One region of the Pseudomonas sp. 273 genome, then DNA from elsewhere that is predicted to be linked to it. Evidence: riboswitches for the same ligand, from Rfam matches in the RefSeq annotation. Region 1 holds a riboswitch; each other region holds the start of a gene.
What was found. A riboswitch is a leader RNA that binds a small molecule or an ion and turns the genes downstream of it on or off. The one in region 1 is predicted to bind cobalamin.

Region 1 (3,967 bases):
CTTGGATTCGGCGGCGCCGACGAAGCCCACCGGGAAGCCGAGGATCAGCGCCGGTTTCGGCGCGCCGGCGTCGAGCATTTCCAGCAGGTAGAACAGCGCGGTGGGGGCGTTGCCGATCACCACCACGCTGCCTTCCAGGTGCTGGCGCCAGTGCTCCAGGGCCACCGCCGAGCGGGTGTTGCCCAGCTCGCGGGCCAGGGCCGGGACGTCCGCCTCGTTGAGGGTGCAGATGACTTCGTTGTGCGCCGGCAGGCGCGCGCGGGTGATGCCCTCGGCGACCATGCGCGCGTCGCAGAGGATCGGCGCGCCGGCCGCCAGGGCCGCGCGGCCGGCGCTGCCGGCGCCGGCGGAGAAGCGCAGGTCCTGCACCACGTCGACCATGCCGCAGGCGTGGATCACCCGCACGGCGAGCTTCTCCAGGTCGGCGGGGATGGCCGAGAGGTCGGCCTCGGCGCGGATGGTGGCGAAGGACTGGCGGTAGATCGCCTGGCCGTCGCGGATGTAGTCAAGCATCGGGGAAGACTCCGGGGTCGCGCAGCCGGTCGGCCGCGGCGTCGAGGGACAGGTCGCGCGCCAGCGGCTGGCCGAAGCCGGCGTGGCCGGGGGCGCGGCGGTAGAGGTCGTAGCGGCCGTCGGCGACGGCCAGCAGGGTCAGGGGCGCCACGTGGGCGGCGGCGCAGGAACGCGGGCAGCCGCACAGGTGCACGCTGGGCGGCAGCGGCGCGCCCAGGCGTTCGGCCAGGCGCAGGGCGTCGGCCTTGGTGTCGGCCAGGCCGCGGGCGCAGCCGCTGGAGCCGCTGCAGGCGACCAGCCGGGACAGCGGCTGTTCGGCCGAGGTGATCAGGCCCAGGCTGTCGAGTGCGGCGAGCACGGCGCTGGCCCGCGCAGCCGGTACGTTGGGCAGCAGCAGGCCCTGCCAGGGTGTCAGGCGCAGGCCGCCGTCGCCTTCGCACTCGGCGAGGCCGGCCAGTTCGCGCAGCAGCCCGGCGTGCAGGCGGCCGAGGACGAAGCCGGCGCCGACGCTGCACAGGCCGCTCTGGCGCTGCGGGCGGATACCCAGATGGGCGAAGGGCGCGACGGCGGGGCGACGCCAGTCGGCCACGTCCTGTTGCAGCGGCAGGTCGAGGCGCGCCAGCAGGTCCTCGGCGGGAAGGCTTGTCAGCAACTGGCGCATGCGCGAGACGCCTTCGCCGGCCAGGTCGAGGAACAGGTTCAGCAGCGCCTCGACCAGGGCCGGCACCTGTTCGCTGGCGATGGCGGCGAGCGCGGGTCTGTCCTGCGCGCGCAGCGGCGGGCAGCCGGCCAGGCCGAAGGCGAAGCGCCCGGCGTCCATGGCCGACAGCCAGATGTCGTGGGGGTGCTCCAGCATCGCCAGGCCCTCGCCGCCATCCAGCTGCAGGGCGAACTTGGGCGACAGGCCGTGGAAGCGCGGGTTGTCCTGCAGCAGGTCGAGCAGCGTGGCGGCCAGCGGCGAGACGTCCAGGGCCTGGGCCGGGTCGAGGCCGGCGGCGGGGCTCAGCAGCAGGTTGCGCACATCATCGGCGGCGGCGACCCGCGGGCCCAGCCCGGCCTGCAGCAGCTCGGCGGACAGCGCCGCGCCGGCGCCTTCGTGCACGCCGCGGATCTGCAGGTTGGCGCGGTTGGTCGCCTCCAGCACGCCGTCGGCATGGCGCTCGGCGGCACGGGCGATGGCCCTGGCACCGGTGGCGTCGAGGCGCCCGCCGGGCAGCTTGATGCGGCAGATGCCGCCATCGCCGGAGGCGACCACGCGCAACAGCCCCGGGCAGGGCGACGGGCGGATTTCGACAGGGGGGACGGGCGGCTGGCTCGGCACAGGGTCACCATGGCTGGGTCGCGGTGACCTTGCGGATCGCCCCACATATGGGAAGACCTACAACATCGATACACCCCGCTCGATGCTTGCACGCGCGACTGGTCCCGTCGGCAGGTCTCCTGGCTGGCAGGTCGTCGCCCGACGCGGCCTTCCCGGTCTCCCAGTGGCCAATGACGCGTGGACTCGCTGCTTACAGTTGCGGGGGCAGCCGCGCTTGGATGGCTCCTGCGCGTTCCCTCTTCGGCCCTGATGGGCACCGACGAAGGCTGTATTATGCCCGCTTTGCCCGACCCCTTGAAAACCCTGCCCGTCGGAACGCCGGCGGCGCGGTGTCGCAACCTGCGAGGACTTCCCATGACGCCCTGGCTGACCATCGTCGGCATCGGCGAGGACGGCTACCCCGGCCTCGGCAAGACCGCCCGCCGCGCCCTGCTGGCGGCCAGCGAGGTGTTCGGCGGCGAGCGCCAGCTGGACCTGCTGCCGCCGTGCATCGGCGCACAGCGCACGCGCTGGCCGAGCCCCTTCGACATGGCGCCGCTGCTGGCGCGGCGCGGCACCCCGACCTGCGTGCTGGCCAGCGGCGACCCGCTGTTCTTCGGCGTGGGCGCGAGCCTGGCGCGGCAACTGGCGGCGGCGGAAATGCGCGTGCTGCCGGCGCCGTCCTCGGTGAGCCTGGCCGCGGCGCGGCTGGGCTGGGCACTGCAGGACGTCGAGTTGCTGTCGCTGGTGGGCCGGCCGCTGGCGGCGCTGAACCTGCGCCTGCACCCGGGGCGCCGGCTGCTGGTGCTGAGCGCCGATGGGCGCAGCCCGGCGGCGGTCGCCGCGCTGTTGCGCGAACGCGGTTTCGCGCCGAGCCGGCTGAGCGTGCTGGAGCACCTGGGCGGCGAGCGCGAGCGGCGCATCGACGGCCTGGCCGCCGACTGGTCGCTGGAGGAGGCCGCCGCGCTCAACGTGCTGGCCATCGATTGCGTGGCAGGCGCCGATGCCCGGCGCCTGCCGCTGACCCCCGGCCTGGCCGACGACGCCTACCGCCACGACGGCCAGTTGACCAAGCGCGACGTGCGCGCCGTGACCCTCGCGCGCCTGGCCCCGGAGCCGGGCGAACTGCTCTGGGACGTCGGTGCCGGCTGCGGCTCCATCGGCATCGAGTGGATGCGCGCTCACCCCGCGTGCCGGGCCATCGCCATCGAGGCCGACGAGGGTCGCCTCGGGCACATCGCCCACAACCGCGACGCCCTCGGCGTGCCCGGCCTGCAACTGGTGGCCGGGCACGCGCCGCAGGCCCTGGAAGGCCTGGAGGCGCCGGACGCCATCTTCATCGGCGGCGGCGTCACCGTGCCCGGCGTGCTGGCGCTGTGCTGGGACAATCTCAAGCCCGGCGGGCGCCTGCTGGCCAATGCCGTGACCCTGCAGAGCGAGGCGGCCCTGGTCGCCTGGCGCGAGCGCCACGGCGGCGAGCTGGTGCGCCTGCAGGTGGCCCAGGCGCAGCCCCTGGGCGGCTTCGACACCTGGCGCGCCGCCCTGCCGATCACCCTGCTGGCGGTGCGCAAGCCGTGAGCGGCAAGCGCATCCTGCTGCTGGGCGGCATCGGCGAGGCCCTGGCCATCGCCCGCCGCCTCGGCCCTCGCCACCTGTACAGCTTGGCCGGCCTGGGCAAGGTGCCCGACGACCTCGCCTGCCAGGTGCGCGTGGGCGGCTACGGCGGCGCCGAGGGCCTGGCGGCGTTCATCACCGCGCAGGACTATGACCTGTTGCTCGACGCCACCCATCCCTATGCCGCGCAGATCAGCCGCAACGCCGTCCGCGCGGCGCAGCTGGCCGGCGTGCCCTGCTGGGCCCTGCGCCGTCCCGGCTGGCAGCCCGGGCCTGGTGACGACTGGCGCGAGGTGGAAGGCTGGGCGCAACTGATCGTGGCGCTGGCGCCGTTCCGCCGGCCGCTGTTCACCCTGGGCCGCGAGCCGCTGGAACACCTCGGCGAAATTCCCGAACATCAGTTCTGGACCCTGCGCTGCCTGCAGAGCCTGCCAGGCACCGAGCGCGCCGAGGTACTGGGCGCCCGTGGGCCCTTCAGCCTGGAGGGCGAGCGCGAGCTGTTCGCGCGCCTGGACACCGACGTACTGGTGAGCAAGAACA
Region 2 (3,967 bases), 820 kb from region 1:
CTGGAATGCCTGGTGCGCACCCTGGCGATGGCCGGGCAGGCCCGGCGCAGCATGCAGGCGCTGGTCTACGGCGAGGCGCCGCGCAACGCGCCGGGGGTGATCGTCTGGCACCGTGACATCGAGCGCGGGCTGCTCTACGGCCTGCGCAGTGCCCTGGCATTCCTCTGCGTGTCGGCCTTCTGGCTGGCCACGGCCTGGCCCAGCGGCCTGGGCGCGGTGTCCATCACCGGCGTGGTGCTGAGCCTGTTCGCCAGCCGCGACAACCCGGCTGGCGCCGGCCTCAACTTCCTGCGCGGCATCGTCCTGTCGGTGCCCTTCGCCGGCATCGCGGGCCTGGTGATACTGCCGCTGTGCGACGGCTTCCCGGCGCTGGCCCTGGTGCTGGGCGTGCCGCTGTTCATCGCCGCGCTGTGCATGACGCGGCCCGCCATCGCCGCCATCGCCTCGTCCTTCTGCATCTTCTATGTGAAGAACATCGGGCCGAGCAACGCGATGAGCTACGACCTCGGCCACTTCCTCAACTCGGCGCTGGCCACGGTGGTCGGCGTGGCCTTCGCCGTGCTGGTGTTCAACCTGGTGCGCCTGGCGCCGGGGCAGCGCCACTACCGCCGCGTGCTGGCGGCCATCCTCGTCGACCTGGCGCGGCTCACCCGCGGCCCGCTGCCGGTGGCGGAGGTGTGGTTCGACGGCCGCAGCGCCGACCGCCTGCTGCGCCTGGCGCAGTTCTACAGGAACCTGCCGGCCGAACGCCGTGCGCGCTGGCGCGGCGGCCTGCTGGCGCTGGACCTGGGCGACGAGCTGCTGTTCCTCCGCGCGCGCCTGGCCGCGGCCCGCGGCCCCGTACGGCGGGCCCGCGACGCCTACCTGCTGCGCCTGCACGACCTGCTGCTCGCCGGTGGCCCGCGCGCCGGCCGCGAGCAGGCCCTGGATGCGGCCAGCGTGGCGCTGTTCCAGGCCCTGGAGGGCGACCACCGGCTGCCGGCCGAGGACCGCGAACTGGCCCGCGCCACCCTGGTCCAGCTGCAGTTCATCTGGCTGCGCTGGTGCCGCCAGGACCCGGCCGCGACGCCGGCGCCGGCGGCGCGACCCATCGCCGCCGCCGATTGACCGGCCACCCCACCAGCCTCTAAGCTGCGCGCCTGCTACAGGTGCCTTCAGTCATGGCTGAAGGTGAAACAGGGAAGCCGGTGGAACCGAGCCTTTTCGGTCATTCCGGCGCTGCCCCCGCAACGGTAGGCGAGTCACGCGGTCGCAACAGCCACTGTGCCAACGGCATGGGAAGGCGCGGCCGGGGAAGTCCCAGGACCTCCACTCGCGAGCCCGGAGACCGGCCCGTAGCGACGACGACGCGCCGGAAGCCGTCGGGCGCTGCCCAGGCCGCGCTCCGATCGCCCCGCGTCATCCCGGTTTTTAGCCGCGCGGGTGAGAGCGGTGGAGCGATCAGGCAGATGAGCAATTCCCCTCCAGCCCCGGCCCCGCGCCGCCCGGCTGCGTTCCTTCGTCACTCCCGCATGCCCCATCAGCCACGGTGCCCCGGCGCCGCGAGCACGGCCGTCCGCGGCCAGGAGACAGAACGATGAGCGAGACCCCGGAAAAGGACGAGCGCCACCGCGCGCGCATGCAGCGCAAGAAGGAAGTGGTCGACGAGAAGATCGCCCAGGCCCGGGACGAACGCGGCGTGCTGCTGGTGCTCACCGGCAACGGCAAGGGCAAGAGCAGCTCGGCCTTCGGCATGCTCGCCCGCGCCCTCGGCCACGGCATGCGGGCCGGCGTGGTGCAGTTCATCAAGGGCGCCGCCAGCACCGGCGAGGAAGCCTTCTTCCGGCGCTTCCCCGAGGAAGTGCGCTACCACGTGATGGGCGAGGGCTTCACCTGGGAGACCCAGGACCGCCAGCGCGACATCGACAAGGCGCAGCAGGCCTGGGGCATCGCCCGCGAACTGCTGGCCGACCCGGCCATCGGCCTGGTGGTGCTGGACGAGCTGAACATCGCCCTCAAGCACGGCTACCTGGAACTGGACGCGGTGCTCGCCGACATCGCCGCGCGCCCGGCGCACCAGCACGTGGTGGTCACCGGCCGCGCCGCGCAGCCGGGGATGATCGAGGCCGCCGACACCGTCACCGAGATGGGCCTGGTCAAGCATGCCTTCAAGGCCGGCATCAAGGCGCAGAAAGGGGTGGAGTTCTGATGCCGCAAGCGCGCCAGTGCCCGGCGCTGCTGATCGCAGCTCCCGCCTCGGGGCAGGGCAAGACCACCGTCACCGCCGCCCTGGCCCGCCTGCACGCGCGCCAGGGGCGCAGGGTGCGGGTGTTCAAGGTCGGCCCGGACTTCCTCGACCCGATGATCCTCGCCCGTGCCAGCGGCGCGCCCGTGCACCAGCTCGACCTGTGGATGGTCGGCGAGGCGCAGAGCCGGCGCCTGCTGTGGGAGGCGGCCGGGGAGGCCGACCTGATCCTCATCGAGGGGGTGATGGGCCTGTTCGACGGCACGCCCTCGGCCGCCGACCTGGCGCGCACCTTCAACGTCCCGGTGCTGGGCGTGATCAACGGCCAGGCCATGGCGCAGACCTTCGGCGCCCTGGCCGTGGGCCTGGCCACCTACCAGCCGGGCCTGCCGTTCTCCGGGGTGCTCGGCAACCGCGTCGGCAGCCAGCGCCACAGCGACCTGCTGCGCGACAGCCTGCCGGAGTGGATCCGCTGGTACGGCGCGCTGCCGCGCAGCGCCGAGCTGGAGCTGCCCAGCCGCCACCTGGGCCTGGTGCAGGCCGAGGAGCTGGCCGACCTGGATGCGCGCCTGGACGCCGCCGCCGATGCCCTGGCCGCCAGCAGCGCGGTGGACCTGCCGCCGCCGGTGAGCTTCGCGGCGCCGGCCGCGCGCGAGGTGCCGCCGTCCCTGGCCGGCGTGCGCATCGGCGTGGCGCGCGATTCCGCCTTTGCCTTCCTCTACCAGGCCAACCTCGACCTGCTGCGCGAACTGGGCGCCGAGCTGTGCTTCTTCTCCCCGCTCAGCGACGAATGCCTGCCGGAGGTGGATAGCCTCTACCTGCCCGGCGGCTACCCCGAGTTGCACCTGGCACAACTGGAGAACAACCGCGCCATGGCCGCTGCCATCCGCGCCCATCACGCCGCCGGCAAGCCGCTGCTGGCCGAGTGCGGCGGCATGCTCTACCTGCTCGACGGCCTGACCGACGCCAATGGCCTATGCGGCCAACTGCTCGGCCTGCTGCCCGGCCGCGCCACCCTGCAGAAGCGCCTGGCCGCCCTGGCCCTGCAGGAGGTCGAGCTGCCCGAGGGCCCGTTGCGCGGCCACACCTTCCACCACTCGCTGCTGGACACCGGCCTGGAGCCGGCCCTGCGCGGCAGCTGCCCGAACGCCAAGCCGGTGGCCGAGGCGGTGTTCCGCCTGGGCCGCCTGACCGCGTCCTACATCCACTTCTACCTGCCGTCGAACCCGATGGCCGCCACCGCGATCTTCCGCCCATGACCGAGCACGCCTACAGCCCCGAGGAGCGCGCGGCCATCTACCGCGCCATCGCCGAACGCCGCGACATGCGCCACTTCAGCGGCGGCGAGGTGGCCCCGGAGCTGCTGGCGCGCCTGCTGGAAGCAGCGCACCAGGCCCCCAGCGTCGGGCTGATGCAGCCCTGGCGCTTCATCCGCATCACCCGCCCCGAGCTGCGCGAGGCCATCCACGGCCTGGTGGAGGAAGAGCGGGTGAAGACCGCCGAGGCCCTGGGCGAGCGCTCCGACGAATTCATGCGGCTGAAGGTCGAAGGCATCCGTGACTGCGCCGAGTTGCTGGTGGCGGCCCTGGCGGATGGCCGCGAGGCCCACGTCTTCGGCCGCCGCACCCTGCCGCAGATGGACCTGGCCTCGCTGGCCTGCGCCATCCAGAACCTCTGGCTGGCGGCCCGCGCCGAGGGGCTGGGGCTGGGGTGGGTGTCGTTGTTCGAACCCGCCGCCCTGGG
Region 3 (3,967 bases), 1.9 Mb from region 1:
GCCACTCTGGCGCCGCCCTGCTGCGCGGCCTTGCGCACCAGTTGGTCGACCAGTTGCGCGTCCACCTCGGCGGGCAGCCGCGCCAGCACCTCGGCACGGATCCGCGCCAGCTCGTCCTCGCTGGGCCCGGCCGCGGCCGCTTGCGCTTCCTGTGCCTCCGGGCTGCCGGCCACCCGCTCGACCAGCGCCAGGCCCACCTGCTCGGCCACCGTGCGCGCCTCCGGCGTGACGATGCAGCGCGGCAGTTCCACGGCCAGGGAACTCTGCCCGGCGGCGATGGCTTCACGGATGTCGTTGGCGGTAATCAGCTTCTTCATCTCAACAGGTCCTCGATCGGATTCCGTGCGTTCAGCAGCGCGCGCAGGCGCTCGATGCTGGCGGGGTCGTCGCTGGCGGTGCGGACGATCTCGCCGTCGATGCCGTGGCTGCGCAGCAGGCGCTCGATGGCGGGCAGGTCGACGCCGGGCAGGTCGCACTTGCTGATCACCCCGATCAGCCGCTTGCCGGCGTGGATGTCGAGCAGCCCGGGCGGCAGCCGGCATTCCAGCGAGTCGGCGGGGTGCACGTAGACCAGGGTGTCGACGTCGTCGGTGCTGGTGATCAGCGCGCGGTACAGGCGCGGGTGGCTGACGAACTCGCCGGGGGTATCCAGCGCGCCGCTGGGGTCGTATTCCAGCGCCTGGGTCTTGCGCGCCGCCGCGGGGTTGCCGCACAGGGCGTTGAACAGGGTGGTCTTGCCGGCGCCGACGCCGCCGACCAGGGCATACCGCTGCGCGCTCATCATCAGCTCCTGGTCACCGGGCAGACGCTGTAGTCGAGCAGCCGGCCGAGGGCGGCGCAGGTCTGCGCCAGCGCCTCCTCCACCGCGCCGACGCTGCCGTGCAGCACCAGGGCGCCGCTGAAGCGGTCGAGGAAACCGATGTTCACGTTCGCCGCCTTGGTGGCGAAGTCGCCGGCGATCATCGCGGTCTCGCCCGGGGTCAGGGTCATGATGCCGATGGCCTCGGCCCCGGGCACGCCGATCTTGCTCGCCAGCTCCTCCTGGGGGTGCGCGATCAGGTGCGCCAGGGTCACCTGCTTGCCTGGGACGAATTCCTGGATGATGCGCTCTTTGGACACGTGCTCTGCTCCTCTAACTGCTTAGGAAGCTAACAAGTGCCAGGACGGCGGCCCTATCAAAATCCGGCAAAGTTTTCCGCCGCCCCGCAAGACCGGAAAACTCCTACGAGAAACCGCTGGAACGCCCGCAGGACGCCGCATCGACGGTTTCCCGCCGAGGCCTGCGACCCGCGGCCGACGCCGTGCTGAGTGACTTTGTCGCAGCCGGCGGGAGGCGTCCGGGCACAGGCTGGGCGCAGCTATGGCGGTGGCGGGGAGTAGGGGAAAGGGGCATCTGACAGACAGGTTCCGCATCGGCCCGACTTGCCCGGCCGGGGCGTTGTTCGTAAGGTGCGCACGTTTTCGTTCGAGGTAACGGGAAGCAGGTGAAAGACCTGCGCTGCCCCCGCAACGGTAACCGACCGCAGGCCCGCGCCTGCCGCGCTCCAATCCGCCACTGTGCGCCACGCATGGGAAGGCCGGGAGCGTGCGAGTCGGCAGCCCGGAGACCGCCCTCGACACGCACGACAGGTGTTGCGGAGGGCCGCACCGTCAAGCGCGGCCCCTCCCGCCCTTGCCCAGCCCTCCTCGAAAGTCCACTTTTGAGGAACCCATCGATGAAACTTTCCCGTCTCGCCCTGGCCGCCGCCGTGCTGCCCGCGGCGGCCTTCGCCACCGACGATGCCGAACAGGCCTACCAGCTGCCGTCGATGGTCATCACCTCGGCGCGCCAGGCCGAACCCCGCGGCCAGGCTACCTCGGCCAACACCGTCTTCACCCGCGACGACATCGAGCGCCTGCAGGCACGCAGCGTCCCCGAGCTGCTGCAGCGGGTGCCCGGCGTGCAGCTGAGCAACGCCGGCGGCCTGACCAGCTACTTCCTGCGCGGCACCAACCCCGGCCAGACCCTGGTGCTGGTGGACGGCCAGCGCATCGCCTCGGCGAGCAGCGGCATCGCCCGCCTGGACTACCTGAACGTCGACAACATCGAGCGCGTGGAAGTGACCCGCGGCCCGCGCTCGGCGCTGTACGGCGCCGACGCCATCGGCGGGGTGATCCAGATCTTCACCCGCCGCGGCGAAGCCGGCCTGCACCCGCAGGTGCGCCTGGCCGCCGGCAGCAACGGCACCTTCCAGCGCAGCGCCTCGCTCGCCGGCGGCGACGAGCGCACCCGCTTCGACCTGGGCGCCAGCCTCGACGAGAGCCGCGGCTACGACTACACCCGCGACAACGTCGGCGCCGACAGCGACCACGACGGCCAGCGCAACAAGGCCGTGCACCTGAACCTGGACCACCGCCTGAACGAGGACTGGAAGGCCGGCTTCAGCCTCAACGACCAGCGCGGCGACAGCGAATACGACGACGCCTACAGCTACGCCCCCGCCGAGCCCCACGACGAATTCCGCGTCAGCAGCTACAGCGGCTACCTCGAAGGCCAGCTGACCTCGATGTGGAACAGCCGCCTGGAACTGGGCCGCAGCTTCGACCGCAACAAGGCCGTGGGCGCCGCCGAGGTGTGGAACAACGGCACCCTGGAAACCACCCGGCATTCCGCCAGCTGGTTCAACCGCCTGCAGTTGGATGCGCGCAACCAGCTGGCCCTGGGCGCGGACTGGTACGAGGACCGGGTCGACGGCAGCACCGCCTTCGCCGAGGACAGCCGCACCAACCACGCCTTCTTCGCCCAGCACAGTTTCAAGGGCGAGGCCTTCTCCACCGAGCTGGGCCTGCGCCACGACGACAATGAGCGCTACGGTTCGCAGAACAGCTGGAACGCCGCCTTCACCCTGCCGGTGGGCGATAGCCAGAGCTGGATCGCCAGCTACGGCGAGGGCTTCCGCGCGCCGACCTTCAGCGACCTCTACTACCCCGGCGCCAGCAACCCGGACCTTGCGGCCGAGACCTCGAAGACCTACGAGCTGCAATGGCGCGGCGACTTCGCCGGCACGCATCTTGAGGCCGCGCTGTACCGCACGGAAGTGGACGACCTGATCGCCTGGGACAGCGCCAGCAACCAGCCGCAGAACATCGCCAAGGCGCGCATCGACGGCTTCGAGGCCAGCCTGGCCCGCGAGGTCCTCGGCTGGCAGGCCAACCTCGGCCTGAGCATCATCGACCCGCGCGACCGCGACACCGGCCACACCCTGCCGCGCCGCGCCCGGCGCACCCTGAGCCTGGACCTGGACCGCCAGTTCGGCGCCTTCGGCGTCGGCGGCACCTGGCGCGCGCTGAGCAACAGCTACGCCGACGCGACCAACCAGGACCGCCTGGGCGGCTACGGCGTGCTCGACATGCGCGGCAGCTGGCAGTTCAGTGAAACGCTGCGCTGGGACCTGAAGCTGCAGAACCTGCTGGACCAGGACTACGCCCGCGCCAGCTACCAGCGCCCGACCGACCCCATGGGCTTCCCCAGCGAGACCTTCCACTACAAGGAAGCCGGGCGCACCGCGCTGCTGGCGTTGACCTGGACGCCGGAGTTGTAGGTATCGGCCCATGCAGGAGCGCGCCCTGCGCGCGATTTCGCGGGCAGGGCCCGCTCCTACAGGTTGCCGTGAGGCATGGCATTCTCACCCGTAGGAGCGGATTCATCCGCGATTCCGCAGGCAGGGCGGACGGCGCCCAGGCCAACCTTGGCGCCGCCGGGGATCGCCATTAAACGGCGGATAACGCGGAGCGTTATTCGCCCTACGCATTCGCCGTGCTGCACGGCATGTCCCCGTTGGGGCAACCGTCTTGCCGACTGCGCCGAGGCGCGCGTCGTAGGATGGGTTGAGCGAAACCCATGCCGTCGTGGTGATGGGTATCGCTCAACCCATCCTACGACGGCGTTTCTCCGCACTCCGAGCGGACCCTGTCCGCGATAGCCAGA
Region 4 (3,967 bases), 1.4 Mb from region 1:
GGCAGCAGGTCCACCTGCGGGCGCAGTTGCGCGTACAGGGCGTGGGACTCGGCCTTGTCGTTGTCGATGATGAGGACATCGTCCTGGCCCTTGTACCACTGGTTGTCGCTGCCGAAGACCAGTTCGTGGCCGCCGGCCAGGCGCGCCTTGCCCTCCAGCTGCGCACCCCAGTCGGTGAAGCCCCAGTAGTCGTTGTGGTTGAGCACCCGGGTGCCGCCGCCGGCGAGGTTGTAGATGCGCGTGTAGCTTGTGTCCCAGTCGTTCAGGTGGGCCTTGGCGAACCAGCTGAAGTCCTCGCCCAGGTGCTGCTCGAAGGTGGCGGTGGCGATCTGCTGGATGCGGTCGTTGGTGGTGTGGCGGTTGTCGGCCGGGCGGGCGTAGTCCAGGTCGGCGTCGGCGTACTGGTAGAACAGCTCCAGGCGCGAATCGCCGCCGAAGGCCTGGATGGCCTTGGCGCCGAACACGTTGACGTCGTAGGAGCGGCGCTTGTCGCTGACGGTGGCGGTCATGTCCTGCTCGCGGAACGGCTTGTAGCCGTCGGAGCGGTTGTGGCTGACGTAGGCCAGCAGGCCGAGGTCGCCCAGGCCGTTCTCCAGCACCTTCTCCACGCGTGCGTCGCCGCTGCGCCCGCGGAAGCTGTCCAGGCCCAGGTTGGCCTCGCCGGAGGCCTCGCGACTGCGCGCGCTGCGGGTGACGATGTTGATCACCCCGGACACCGCCTGGGTGCCGAACAGCAGGCCCTGGCCGCCCTTGAGCACCTCGATGCGCTCCACCGCGGCGGTCGGCAGGGTGTCCAGGTAGAGGCCGCCGTACAGGCGGTTGTTCAGGCGCACGCCGTCCAGCAGGATCAGGGTGTCGTCGTTGCGCCCGCCCAGCAGCGAGTAGGTGCCGTAGTCGAAGGGGCCGTTCTTCGGCGCCACGAATAGCCCCGGCACGTACATCTGCAGCACGCGGGTGACGTCGGCGCTGGGGCCGGCGCGCTCGATCCGTTCGCGCTCGATGACTTCGAGCCTGCTGCCGTAGCGGGCCATCTCGGCGACGGTGGTGGACTCCACCGAAGGGGCGCTGACGATTTCGTCCTGCAGCCCCAGGGGCGCGGCATGCAGGCAGGGGCTCAGGCACAGGCCGGCCAGCCACAGGGCGCGCCGGGGTACGGATTCAGGGAAGGGGAAATGCAAGGTGATCGCCTCGAAATGGGAATTTCGCAGGCGGCGCAGCGAGTTCCGGCGCGGGCGCGACCGGAATCCGGCTCACGCCCGCCCACCGCGGGTTTGCCAACAACGCTCCAGGCCGGTCTCCGGGCTCGCGAGGATCGTGGAGCATCCGCCTTCCCATGCCGGAGCACAGTGGCCTCGTGGATGCCCCGCTCGCTTACCGTTGCGGGGGCAGCGCCGGACTTGCCGCCAAGGGCGACGCACCGGCTTCCCGTTTCACCTCGCGCACGGCGGCACGAGGCACCTGGAACGGCGGGCATCTGACCACCTGGGCGGCGGAGCGTCAAGGGCGGCCCTTTACAGCATGCTTCCGCGCCGGGGCGCAGCCTGTGATGGCCTCCCTGCCGTCGTGGAAGCTTTCCGCTATCATCGGCGGACCTTCCCGACGCTCGAAAAGGACTGCCCATGTCGGTTTCTTCCCTGGTGCTACTGCTCGTCCTCGCCGTGCTGTTCTTCGGCGCCATCGCCATCTACAACCGCCTGGTGAACCTGCGCGCCCGCTACCGGAACGCCTTCGCGCAGATCGAGGTGCAGCTCAAGCGGCGCTACGACCTGATCCCCAACCTGGTGGAAACTGCCAAGGCCTACCTCAAGCACGAGCGGGAAACCCTGGAAGCGGTGATCGCCGCGCGCAACGCCGCGGTGGCCGGGCTCAAGGCCGCCGCCAGCCAGCCCGGCGCCCCCGCGGCACTGGCCCAGCTGGCCAACGCCGAGGGCGCCCTGGGCGGCGCGCTGGGGCGGCTCAACGTGACCCTGGAAGCCTACCCGGACCTGAAGGCCTCGCAGAACATGCAGCAGCTCACCGAGGAGCTGTCGAGCACCGAGAACAAAGTGGCCTTCGCCCGCCAGGCGTACAACGACGCGGTGATGGAGTACAACGCCTACCGCCAGTCGTTCCCCGCCGTGCTGCTGGCCGCCAACTTCGGCCACAAGGCCGACGCCGCCTCGCTGGAGTTCGCCGACAGCCAGCAGATCCAGGATGCGCCCAAGGTCAGCTTCTAAGCGCTGGCCGGCCCTATGAACTTCTTCCAGCACCAGGACCGCGCCCGCCGCCAGACCGGGCGGCTGATCCTGCTCCTGGCCATGGCGGTGACCTGCCTGGTGACGCTCACCAGCCTGGTCCTGGGCTGGCTCTGGCGCCATATCGGCGAGCCCGCCAGCCACTGGACCTCGCCGCAGCGCCTGCCCGACCTCGAGCTCTACCTGTGGGTGGCCCTGGTGGTGGTCGGCGTGGTGGTGCTCGGCGCCTGGTACAAGCACCGCCAGCTGCGCCTGGGCGGCCGCATCGTGGCCGAGCGCCTGGGCGGCCGGCTGATCAACCTGGACGCCCGCGACGCCGACGAGCGCCGGGTGCTCAACGTGGTCGAGGAAATGGCCATCGCCTCGGGCGCCCCGGTGCCACCGGTGTACCTGCTGGAGGATAGCGGCATCAACGCCTTCGCCGCCGGCCTGACGCCGCGCGATGCGGTCATCGGCGTCACCCGCGGGACCATCGGCCTGCTCAGCCGCGACGAGCTGCAGGGGGTGATCGCCCACGAGTTCAGCCACATCCACCACGGCGACATGCGCCTGAACACCCGCCTGGTGGCGCTGCTGCACGGCATCCTGCTGCTGGGCCTGATCGGCGAGACCATGGTCCGCGGCCTGTGGGACAGCCACACGGCCGACGACGTCGCGCGCATCCGCGTGCAGCGCAGCAACGCCGGCAACGACGCCGGCTCCGGCTCGGCCCTGGGCTTCATCGCGCTGGCCTTCGTCGCCGGCCTCTGCCTGTGGGTGCTGGGTTCGCTCGGCACCTTCTTCGGCAGCCTGATCAAGGCCGCGGTGAACCGCCAGCGCGAGTACCTGGCCGACGCCTCCGCCGTGCAGTTCACCCGCAACCCGGCCAGCATCGCCGGAGCGCTGAAGAAGGTCGGCGGCTACGGCTCGCTGCTCGGCGCCCTGCACCGCGCCGAATTCAGCCACCTGTACTTCAGCGACGGCCTGGCCAGCCACTGGTTCGGCCTGGCCACCCACCCGCCGCTGGAGGCGCGCATCCGCCGCATCGAGCCGGGCTGGGACGGCCGCTACCCGAAGCTGGAGCCACGCCTGGACGTCCCGCTGGTGGACCGCGAGACCTGGAACGCCGCCCTGCGCGGCTACCCCTCGGGCGCGGCGCTGGCATCGGTCGAGGCCATCGGCGAACCCGCCGGGACGCACCTGGAGGAAGCCCGGCATACCCTGCAGCGGCTGGACGACGGCCTGCAGGCGGCGGCCCATGCCGTCGATGGCGCCCAGGCCCTGGTCTACGGCCTGCTGCTGGATGCCGGGGCGACTGCCCGCGAGCAGCAGTTGCAACTGCTCAAGCCGCGCCTGGACCTGGGCGTGGCCTTCCAGCTCGACCGCCTGGAAGAGCGCCTGCGCGCCCTCGACCCGGGCCTGCGCCTGCCCCTGCTGGACCTCGCCATGCCGGCGCTGCGCCAGCTGGATGACAGGCAGTACGAGACCCTGCGCGGCAACATGGCGCTGCTGATCAAGGCCGACCGCCGGGTGAAGCCGCTGGAATGGACGCTGCTGCGCATCGTCGAACGCAACCTGCGCCCCGGCCCGGCGCGCATCGGCAACCTGCCGCTGGCCGAGCTGGGCGACGAGGCGGCCATGCTCCTGGCCTTCCTCGCCGGCCTCGACAACACCGACGCGCTGCACACCGAGCAGGCCTTCGCCCAGGCCTGGGCCGGCCTGCCCTTCGCCCCGCGCCAGCGCCCGCGTGCCGG

Region 2: another riboswitch for cobalamin. It lies ahead of cobO (cob(I)yrinic acid a,c-diamide adenosyltransferase); the one in region 1 lies ahead of cobG (precorrin-3B synthase).
Region 3: another riboswitch for cobalamin. It lies ahead of PKO50_RS01585 (TonB-dependent receptor); the one in region 1 lies ahead of cobG (precorrin-3B synthase).
Region 4: another riboswitch for cobalamin. It lies ahead of PKO50_RS20670 (TonB-dependent receptor); the one in region 1 lies ahead of cobG (precorrin-3B synthase).

What each region holds. Positions count from the first base shown of each region.
Region 1 is NZ_CP116775.1:5,945,359-5,949,325, reverse strand. It holds gene PKO50_RS27175 (precorrin-8X methylmutase) at 1-513, opposite strand, end outside; gene cobG (precorrin-3B synthase) at 506-1,834, opposite strand; cobalamin riboswitch at 1,926-2,110, opposite strand; gene cbiE (precorrin-6y C5,15-methyltransferase (decarboxylating) subunit CbiE) at 2,189-3,391, shown strand; gene PKO50_RS27160 (cobalt-precorrin-6A reductase) at 3,388-3,967, shown strand, end outside.
Region 2 is NZ_CP116775.1:5,125,058-5,129,024, reverse strand. It holds gene PKO50_RS23325 (FUSC family protein) at 1-1,107, shown strand, start outside; cobalamin riboswitch at 1,130-1,351, shown strand; gene cobO (cob(I)yrinic acid a,c-diamide adenosyltransferase) at 1,577-2,188, shown strand; gene PKO50_RS23315 (cobyrinate a,c-diamide synthase) at 2,188-3,483, shown strand; gene bluB (5,6-dimethylbenzimidazole synthase) at 3,480-3,967, shown strand, end outside.
Region 3 is NZ_CP116775.1:334,071-338,037, reverse strand. It holds gene eutQ (ethanolamine utilization acetate kinase EutQ) at 1-317, opposite strand, end outside; gene PKO50_RS01595 (EutP/PduV family microcompartment system protein) at 314-781, opposite strand; gene eutS (ethanolamine utilization microcompartment protein EutS) at 784-1,119, opposite strand; cobalamin riboswitch at 1,431-1,631, shown strand; gene PKO50_RS01585 (TonB-dependent receptor) at 1,716-3,581, shown strand.
Region 4 is NZ_CP116775.1:4,549,168-4,553,134, forward strand. It holds gene PKO50_RS20670 (TonB-dependent receptor) at 1-1,124, opposite strand, end outside; cobalamin riboswitch at 1,271-1,477, opposite strand; gene PKO50_RS20675 (LemA family protein) at 1,620-2,216, shown strand; gene PKO50_RS20680 (M48 family metallopeptidase) at 2,232-3,967, shown strand, end outside.